Regions from separate parts of the Ruegeria sp. BHSB056 genome, predicted to be linked through region 2. Evidence: riboswitches for the same ligand, from Rfam matches in the RefSeq annotation. Region 2 holds a riboswitch; the other holds the start of a gene.
What was found. A riboswitch is a leader RNA that binds a small molecule or an ion and turns the genes downstream of it on or off. The one in region 2 is predicted to bind cobalamin.
Positions count from the first base shown of each region.

Region 1 (4,910 bases), on a different contig from region 2:
TTGTTCAGTTCTTCCTGCATTTCGGTCATCTTGGTTTGCAGGTCTTGTGCGGATTTCATCATCTTGGCCATGTCGCCCAGACCGCCAAGCCCGCCGAGTCCTTTCAGCATCAGTCGTCTCCTGTGTTTCTGTTTGGTTCTAAATACGGACCGCAGGCAGGCGGCACAAGAGGTCTCCCGCCTGTCCAGATCAGAGCGTCGCGGACCGATCATTTATGCGCTTGCATTCCCTCCCTCAGTTGCATGGTGGAGGGGCGTGAGTATGCTGGTTTCTTGAAGCGTGGACCTGCGGGCTGAGGGGCTAATCCTCTTCGAAGGGGTCCCATTCATCTTCGACCTCGGGAAGGGCCTCGGTCTCAACCTTGGCGGCGCGCTGCTCCGGTGTTTCGATCCGAATGATCTTTGCCTTGGGGAATTGCGTCAGCACTGCCTGAACCAGCGGGTGTTCTTCGGCCTCGGCTTTCAGGGCAAGTTCGGCCCGGTCCCGTACTTCCGCAATGGTCGCCGCATCTCCGTCCGAGACAATGGAGACGGCCCACCGATTGCCGGTCCATCGTTGCAGGGCAGAGCCCAATCGCGACGCCAGATCCGACGGTGCCTGAGGCGTCGGGGTGAATTCGATCCGGCCGGGCTGATACGACACAAGGCGCACGCCGCTTTCCACCTCGACAAGCAGTTTCACATCGCGGTTTGTGCGGATCAGTTCCACCACATGCCCGAAGGTTGGATAGCGGGCCAGGGCCGTCTGTGCATCCTGCGACAGTGCGGCAACCGGTGCGCCACCCGCTCCGCGCGGGGGCGATGTATAGGCAGGCGGGGCCCCGTTGGATTGCGTTGCCACCGGGGCCTGTCGCGACATTGACATGCCTCCGCCCGGCCCGCCGGGAGGCGGAGGCGGGGTGTCTTGCAGCCGTTTGATCAGCTCTTCGGGGCTGGGCAAATCAGCGACATGCGTCAGTCGGATAACAGCCATCTCGGCGGCCATCATCGCGTTGGGCGCCGCAGAGACTTCTTCCAGCGCCTTCAGCAGCATCTGCCACATCCGGGTCAGAACCCGCATCGGCAAAGCCTCGGCCATGTGCTGGCCCCGTGTGCGTTCGTCGGGGGAAACCGTCGGGTCTTCGGCCGCGTCAGGTGTGATCTTTACGACGGACACCCAATGCGTGATTTCGGCCAGATCGCGCAGAACGGCCAGAGGGTCCGCGCCTTCCGCATATTGCCCGCTCAGTTCAGTAAGCGCCCCTGCCGCGTCACCGCGCAGGATCATGTCCATCAGGTCCAGAACACGACCTCGATCCGCCAGACCCAGCATCGCACGGACCTGATCTGCCGTCGTCTCACCGGCCCCGTGTGAAATTGCCTGATCGAGCAGTGAGGTCGCGTCGCGGGCCGACCCTTCTGCAGCGCGGGTGATCAGCGCCAGTGCGTCGTCGGCGATCTGCGCGCCCTCGGCCCCGGCGATCTTGCGCAGCAGACCGATCATGTCTTCGGGCTCGATCCGGCGCAGGTCAAACCGCTGACACCGCGACAGAACCGTGACCGGCACTTTGCGAATCTCGGTGGTCGCGAAGATGAACTTCACATGCGCGGGCGGTTCTTCCAACGTCTTGAGCAGCGCGTTGAATGCGCTGGTCGAGAGCATGTGAACCTCGTCGATGATGTAGATCTTGTAGCGCGCACTGGCGGCGCGATAGCGTACACTGTCGATGATCTCGCGGATATCGTTGACGCCGGTACGGCTGGCGGCATCCATTTCCATCACATCCACATGGCGGCCTTCCATGATTGCGACGCAATGCTCGCACTGACCGCAGGGTTCGGTTGTGGGGCCACCGGTTCCGTCGGGTCCGATGCAGTTCATGCCCTTGGCGATGATCCGCGCCGTGGTCGTTTTTCCCGTTCCGCGAATGCCGGTCATGATAAAGGCCTGCGCGATCCGGTCGGCCTCGAAAGCGTTCTTCAGGGTGCGCACCATGGCATCCTGCCCCACCAGGTCGGCAAAGGTTTCCGGACGGTATTTGCGGGCGAGAACCTGATAGGCGGGGCTGGGCGTGTCTGTCATGTCTTCTCGCTCGGATTCGGTGCTTCGGCACAGCGTAGTGGCGGCGGCAGCCCGCGTCCACTGTGGGGCGCGATGATTTTTTGTTTCAGGAACGGCCTGGTTTCCAACTAAACTGGACCAGCGGATTTAATGACTCATTTCTTAAAGAGTACCTTGGGGGAGGACGCACTTCATGTCGCAATTGGTCATCTTTGCTCTGCAGGTCGGAGGCGGGACGCTTGCCCTTACTTCTATGCCCGGGCGTGGCGGGGATTACGCCACCGATCTGGATACGATTGCGGCGTGGAAACCGGGCCTTGTGATTTCAATGACGACGGATGTCGAAATGCTTCAGGATGGCGCGCAGCACTTTGGCAGTGACATCCAAAGCCGGGCCAGCCGGTGGGTTCACCTGCCAATCGAAGATTTTGGGGCGCCAACGCAAGCGGTTCGGAAGGCCTGGCCAGAGGTCAGCGCCACGGCCCGACATGCACTGTCGGGTGGTGGCCGGGTCCTAGTGCACTGCCGTGGTGGGTGCGGCAGGTCCGGGATGATTGTTCTGCGACTGATGGTTGAATGCGGTGAACGCGCCAGTGACGCACTGGACCGCCTGCGGGCCGTACGCCCGTGCGCTGTCGAAACCGATGCGCAGCTGGCCTGGGCGTCCCGGATCACGCCGGCACAGGTGGAAGTGGGATCAAGCTGAAAGCTGCTGAGGTGCGTAACCGAATTTCGGGGGTCGGATCGTTGAAACCTCGATCATGGCGCAAGGCGGGTTCGCGACAATGCCCGATGGCAGCGTGCTGAATTGAGGTCCGAAGATCAAATCGGCATAGGCATCCAGATCCCGAATTGCTGTATCAGGGTGCGCCCCGCAGAAAACGCGAACGCCGTCGGATCGCGCTCGGATCGCCGCCATGCACCCCTCCGCGCAATGTGACAGCGCGCTGTTACCTTCAAATTCGAAATCCTCGCTGGTGGCCGAAACCGCCTGCGCCATGGCTTCGGAAATCGAGCGGGCCAGTCGCGCCAAAGCCGGGCAGGTTTTGCCCGTCCGCTGGCACACAGTTGCGCTGTATACGTGTGATTTTGTCTTCCAGATCATCCTGCGCCCTCCGCGCGTGGTGGGCTGGATATTGGAGCAGGTGGGACAGCATCTCGCTGTCAGGACCTGCCCGGACACCCCGCCCGAGTTTCGGTTTCAGTTCCGATGGCAGGTCTCCTGACTTGCGGGTCATTGCTCTGCCGACCTTCCCAGCCCATGGGCCAGTGGTATTTCGGCATTGCTTACCGCTTACAGTTGCGGGGGCAGTCGCGGACTAGGTTGATGTCTGTATGACCAGACAAACCGCACCGTGTTCCCTTTTCATCCCGACCTCTTGTGGGGGCCGGAAACCATCACACAACCGCTAGCGCCTGATCGCGTTCCGAGTCAAGCCGATCTTTAGGCCGGACGTTTGGTCATGCTGGATGCGATTTACGTTCCGGCCTAGTGTCGTCGGCATCGAAGGCAGGCAAACCATTGTTTCAGGGAAAGCCGGGGATCATGTTGGATTCGGAACAGACGGTGTTGATCGAAGATTTCCGCTTTCCGTCCGGGTCTGTGACCTTGTCGGCGCGGCTGTACCGGCCAGTGGGTGAGCCGGAAACCGTTGTCGTGCTGAACAGTGCCACAGGTGTGCCGCGTGACTATTATCAACACTTCGCGCGATGGCTGGCCGCCGAGCGGGGGATAGCTTGCCTGACCTATGACTATCGGGACTACGGGCTTTCTTTGGTCGGCCGCCTGAAAGACGCAACCGCGACAATGGCGGATTGGGCGTTGATCGACATGCCAGCGGCACGGGCCGAGATGCGCAGGCGGTTTCCTAAGGCGCAGCAGTGGACCATCGGCCATTCGGTCGGTGCGATGCTGGGGCCGGTGCAGCCGGATATCGACCAGATCGACCGTATGATCGGTGTGTGTTCGGGGCTGGTGACTTTGAAAGATCACCCATGGCCCTATCGGGGTTTGGCGGGGCTGTTCTGGTATGGCCATGCACCGCTGATGGTGCGGGCACTTGGCTATCTGCCCGGCAAAGCAATCGGGTTTGGGTCGGACCTGCCCGCCTCGGTCTACTGGCAATGGCGCAAATGGTGTACAGCTCCTCTTAGCTACGTTCCCGAGATCGGGCAGAATTTGCCTGATGCGCATTGGGGCAGTTCTGGAACACCTGTGGATCTGTTTACCTTCGAAGATGACCAGATGGCTCCGCCCGAGGCGGTTTGGCGCCTTGCCGATCTGTACGGCCCCGAGGCCAGACGCCACCTTCTGAAGCCCGCTGAATTCGGACTGCCGGAGGTTGGTCACATTGGGGCATTTGCCCGGCGCAATGCAGCGGTCTGGCCGCGCCTGATCGCCTGATCAGACGCGACGCAGGTTTTCCATAACACCTTGCAGCTATGGCCGTTTACGAAGTTTCTTGTCCTGCATGACACCGCGCACCATCTTGCCAAACGCCCTGTCCCGCGCCCGCGATTGCGCAACGGTTTCCGAGTTTCGCTGATCTTCACGCCGCAGCTTGCGCCAGCGGTCCAGCCGCGCCGGATCAAGCACGCCTTCGTCGATTGCGCTCTGCACGGCACAGCCGGGCTCGGTTTCGTGCTGACAATCCGAAAAGCGGCAGCTTTGGCCAAGCTCTGTGATGTCCGAGAATACGTCGTCGATCCCGTCCTGGGCGTCCAGCAGGCGCAATGCGCGCATTCCGGGCGTGTCGATCAACCATCCACCGTTTCTCATCCGGTGCAACGCGCGCACCGTTGTCGTGTGCCTGCCCCGTGCGTCGTCTTCGCGAATTCCAGACGTGGCGAGGTTTTGATCTGTCATGGTG
Region 1 covers NZ_JBXWSG010000054.1:7,339-12,248, forward strand. The annotation lists gene AC2FND_RS13415 (YbaB/EbfC family nucleoid-associated protein) at 1-110, opposite strand, end outside; gene AC2FND_RS13420 (DNA polymerase III subunit gamma/tau) at 301-2,061, opposite strand; gene AC2FND_RS13425 (protein-tyrosine phosphatase family protein) at 2,234-2,746, shown strand; gene AC2FND_RS13430 (hypothetical protein) at 2,738-2,959, opposite strand; gene AC2FND_RS13435 (hypothetical protein) at 2,958-3,266, shown strand; cobalamin riboswitch at 3,236-3,454, opposite strand; gene AC2FND_RS13440 (alpha/beta hydrolase family protein) at 3,587-4,444, shown strand; gene rsgA (ribosome small subunit-dependent GTPase A) at 4,481-4,910, opposite strand, start outside.
Region 1: another riboswitch for cobalamin. It lies ahead of AC2FND_RS13430 (hypothetical protein); the one in region 2 lies ahead of AC2FND_RS08370 (DUF1636 family protein).

Region 2 (4,910 bases):
GCCATATCCTGAACCTTCCAGCAACGCCCCTGTTGCCGCAACCTGAATCTTGATCACCTCCTTGGGCGTGGACTTCGGCAAATTTCGATCTTGCCGGCAATTTCGCGCGCAATCCACTGGACGCCCCAGAGGAAAGCTGTTAAAAACCCAGTCACACCACGGCAAGTATTTGATTTTACTTGAAAAGGCGAGTTGGCGGAGTGGTGACGCAGCGGATTGCAAATCCGTGTACACCGGTTCGATTCCGGTACTCGCCTCCAACAACATCCTAATCGCTGACTTGGCCCCGCAGTACGCGCGTGTGACGCTTGGTATTTTCAGACGTTCATGGCCCGCGATTCTGTCGAACTGCGGGCCAGATATGGCGTGTTTTTTCGGATCACCTTCCTACCTCTGCTCGTTCACGGGGCGCGATGTAGTCTGGTGTTTGCCTTACCCTCAGGCGCGCCCTTGTGGCACAACCTCGTATCCCGGCTCTTCCGGCTCATCATCCGTCATTTCGGCTGGAAAGCCCGGGGCGGTGATATCCAGGCCGGTTGCCTCTTCCAGCCGTTTGATAATATTTGGTGAAAGCTCGCGTTCGCCATAGCGCGCGATACCATCGTTAAAGATGCTGATCATCACCGGGTTTATTTCCAGCGGCACCCCGGCGCGGTCGGCGACCTCCTGAAACAGACCGATATCCTTCTTCACCAGATCCATGGTGAAGGAAATATCGCGCGACCCGTTCAGGATGACCTGACTTTCGGTTTCGTGCACGAAGGACGTGCCGGACGAGATTTTGATCGCCTCATAGGTCGTGTTCAGATCCATCCCAGCAGCCTTTGCCGTAACCAGTGCTTCGGCACAGGTGATCAGGTTGGCGGTGGCAAGATAGTTGGTCATCACTTTCAGCACCGACGCCGAGCCCAGTTCACCGGTGTGCAAAACCCGGCGGCCCATTGTCGTCAGGAACGGCAGAATTCGTTCAAACGTTTCCCGGTCGCAGCCCGCAAAGATCGAGATATTGCCCGTCGCGGCACGGTGGCACCCGCCAGAAACCGGGCAATCGACGGCCGCACCGCCGCGCGATATGACTTCGGCACCCAGGCGTTTGACTTCCGCCTCGTCTGTGGTCGACATCTCCATCCAGATCTTGCCGGGGCCCACTTCGGGCAACATCTCCTGCATGACTGCGTCCGATGCTGCCGGAGACGGCAGACAGGTGATCACCGCATCGCAATCGCGCATCAACTGGGCGGGCCCCTCTGCCGCCTTTGCGCCTTTGGCGACAAACTCGGCCACCAGATCCGCGTTCAGGTCATGCACAGTCAGATCAATACCGTTGCGCAAAAGGGATCCCGAAAGCTTGCCGCCTACGTTACCCAGACCGATAAATCCCACTTTCATATGACGCATCTCCAAGTTCGTCGTTTTCCCGTCATGCGACCATATACCGAACACGTTCTTCATGCCGCCGAACGACGCCTACAGGTCGCTTTTTTCACCTTGGCTTATTTGTTGCGCGCGAACCGCTTGACAAGCGGGTCAGCGGTGCCGCATGTCCCTGTCGTTGGTGTCGGCGACAGCCGATGAAAAGGGAATGCGTCAACGGTTCATCCGCCAAACGCAGCCGCCCCCGCGACCGTGACCGGAGAGGATGCCCAATGCCACTGGCCTGTGCCGGGAAGGCGGGACATCCGACAGAGCGACCGCTCTGGCATCCGCAAGCCGGGAGACCTGCCAACACCCGAAGTTGAAACCGGGCGGGGTGTTCCGGTGTCGGGTCCATGTGCAGACGTGGTGCCCGCATGAAACCCCGTCCCCCGCGAAGAGGATTTGGGGGGATGAGAGACATGACCGAGACCGCACCGGTAGAGCTACTGGTTTGCACGACTTGCCGCCGGGGTCTGCCCGTCGAGGATGACGCCGAACGACCCGGCACATTGTTGCACAAGGCCCTGGAACAGGCTGCCTTGCCAGATGGTATCACTCTGAAACCTGTCGAATGCCTTTCGAACTGCGATCAGGGCTGTTCCATCGTTCTTCGGGGCGGGCCGGATCGCTGGACCTTTGTTTACGAGAACCTGAACGAAATCGATCACGTCGATGTCATCATCGATGGTGTGACCAAGTATCTGGCCACAGACGATGGTCTGGTGAAGTGGCGCGACCGTCCTGAACATTTCCGCAAAAACTGCGCCTCGCGCATTCCCCCGATTGGAGGCTGAGATCATGTCGAACCTAGAAAAACTTCCCGTCACCGTGATCACCGGCTTTCTGGGCTCGGGCAAAACCACGCTGGTGCGCCATCTGATGCAGAACCCGCAGGGAAAGCGGCTGGCGATTGTTGTTAACGAGTTTGGAGATGTGGGTGTTGATGGCGACATTCTGAAATCCTGCGCAATACCGGATTGCCCTGCGGAAAACATCATGGAACTGGCAAACGGCTGCATTTGCTGCACCGTGGCTGATGATTTCATCCCGACCATCGAGGCGCTGATGGCGCTGGAACCGCGCCCGGATCACATCCTGATCGAAACATCCGGCCTTGCACTGCCCAAACCGCTGCTGAAAGCATTTGATTGGCCTGATATCCGTTCGAAAATCACTGTTGATGGCGTGATCGCGCTGGCCGATGCCGAGGCCGTGGCCGCCGGTCGCTTTGCTCCGAACGTTGAAGCGGTGGATGCCCAACGGCTGGCTGATGACTCGATTGATCACGAAACACCCTTGTCCGAGGTGTTCGAGGATCAGATCTCGTGCGCGGATATCATCCTGCTGACCAAGCCCGATCTGGCAGGTCCCGAAGGTGTCGCGAAAGCTAAACAGATTATCGCCGCCGAGGCGCCGCGCCCGCTTCCCGTCGTCGAGGTCGCAGAGGGTGTCGTCGACGTGCGTGTCGTGCTTGGCCTTGAGGCTGCCGCCGAAGATGACATGGACGCCCGCCCGTCACATCACGATGGCCATCACGATCATGAGCATGACGATTTCGAAAGCATCATCGTCGAGTTACCGGAACAGACCGACCCGGCGGAACTGGTAGCCAGGATTGAACGTCTTGCATCTGAGCTGAATATCCTGCGCGTCAAAGGCTATGCCGCCGTCACAGGCAAACCGATGCGCCTGCTGGTTCAGGCTGTCGGCGCGCGGGTTCGTCACCAATACGACCGCCCGTGGGAGCCCGGTGAAGAGCGCCGCTCGCGCCTGGTCGTGATTGCCGAGCATGACGACATCAAAGAGGCCGAGATCCGTGATATCCTCGTGGGTGTGACCGAGGTTGCCGAGTAAGTCATGCACGTCGTCTTTCGCGAAAGCCACGGGCTCGAGGAAACCGAGACCCCAACCGATCTGGGCCAAAGCCCGGCTGATCTGGTTGTGCTGTCCTTTTCCGACAGTGACCTGGGCGCTTTCGCGGCGGGCTGGCATCGCGGCGGCGGACCTGAGGGGCGGATGCCCACGATGCGGCTGGCCAATCTTGCAGCACTGAAACACCCCCTGTCCGTCGACACCTATGTTGAACAGACACTTGAAGGCGCAAAGGGCATCCTGATCCGTCTGATCGGTGGCGTGCCCTATTGGTCTTACGGATTGCAACAGGTTCTGGCACTGGCGCAGGCCAAAGGCATCGCTCTGGCCGTTTTACCGGCGGATGGGCGCGAAGACACTCGGTTGGATGAGTATTCGACCCTGCCCCTCTCGACCCTGCGGCGGCTGGCACATCTGTGTGACACCGGCGGCGAAGTCGCCGCGCAGGCCGCATTGGCCCAGATGGCGTTGGCAGCAGGGCTTTATGCCGGGCCGGTGATGGGCGCGAAAACCCTACCCGAATGCGGTGCGTGGTGCCCGGATCAGGGTGTCGTCCCGGTGGATTCCGCGTTCGATAACGATGCGAAACGCATCCTTGTCACCTTCTACCGCGCATATCTGACATCCGCAGACACCGCCCCGGTCGCGGCCCTGATCCGCAGCCTGCGCGCCCGCGGGCTCCAGGCGGTGGGTCTGTTTGCCCCGTCACTCAAGGCACCGGTCGCTGCCGACTGGCTCAGGGAACAGGTCGTTGCCCTGAGACCATCGGCGATCATCAACGCCACTTCATTCTCGGGCAAGGGCGCATCCGGCACGTCGCCTCTGGACGCAGCGGATGTGCCGGTGTTTCAGGTCGCCCTCGCCACCTCGCGACGCAAGGCCTGGGCCGAGGCGGAACGCGGCCTTTCACCCGCCGACCTCGCCATGCACGTGGTATTGCCCGAAGTGGACGGGCGAATATCGGCAGGCGTTGCCTCCTTCAAAGAGCCGGGCAAGCGCGATCCGCAACTGGAATACTCGCGTTTTGCGCATCGGGCCGAGCCGGACCGGATCGAGGCGATCATCGACCGGGTATCGGGCTGGCTTGCCCTGAATGACAAACCAAAGGCAGATCAGATTCCCGCATTGGTGCTGTCCACATATCCGGGCAAAGACTGGCAAATGGCCCATGCGGTCGGTCTCGACGCACTGGCCTCGGCTGAGGCGATGTTGTCTGATCTTTGCGGTGAAGGCTACAACATCGCGGCTGGCGAACCAATTGCCGACACACTCTTGGACGCCCGGATATCGTGGCCGCTTGAGGATTATCTGAGCGCACTCGCTGAATTACCCCAGACCCTGCGCACCGATCTGCACACCGTATGGGGCAATCCCGAGCAAGACCCAACTTTCGCTCATGGCGCGTTTCACTTCACGGCTTTGCGACGCGGCAAGGCACTGGTCGCACTGCAACCAGAACGCGGAACACCCGAGCTGCGGGATGACGACTATCATGACCTCTTGCGCACCCCGCGCCACAGTTATGTCGCCTTCTATTTGTGGCTGCGCAAAGGTCTAGGAGCGGATGCGCTGATCCATATCGGTGCGCATGGAACGCTGGAATGGCTGCCCGGCAAATCAGT
Region 2 covers NZ_JBXWSG010000023.1:41,057-45,966, forward strand. The annotation lists tRNA gene AC2FND_RS08360 (tRNA-Cys) at 187-260, shown strand; gene AC2FND_RS08365 (NAD(P)-dependent oxidoreductase) at 439-1,452, opposite strand; cobalamin riboswitch at 1,537-1,741, shown strand; gene AC2FND_RS08370 (DUF1636 family protein) at 1,836-2,210, shown strand; gene cobW (cobalamin biosynthesis protein CobW) at 2,215-3,270, shown strand; partial or broken gene AC2FND_RS08380 (cobaltochelatase subunit CobN) at 3,274-4,910, shown strand, end outside.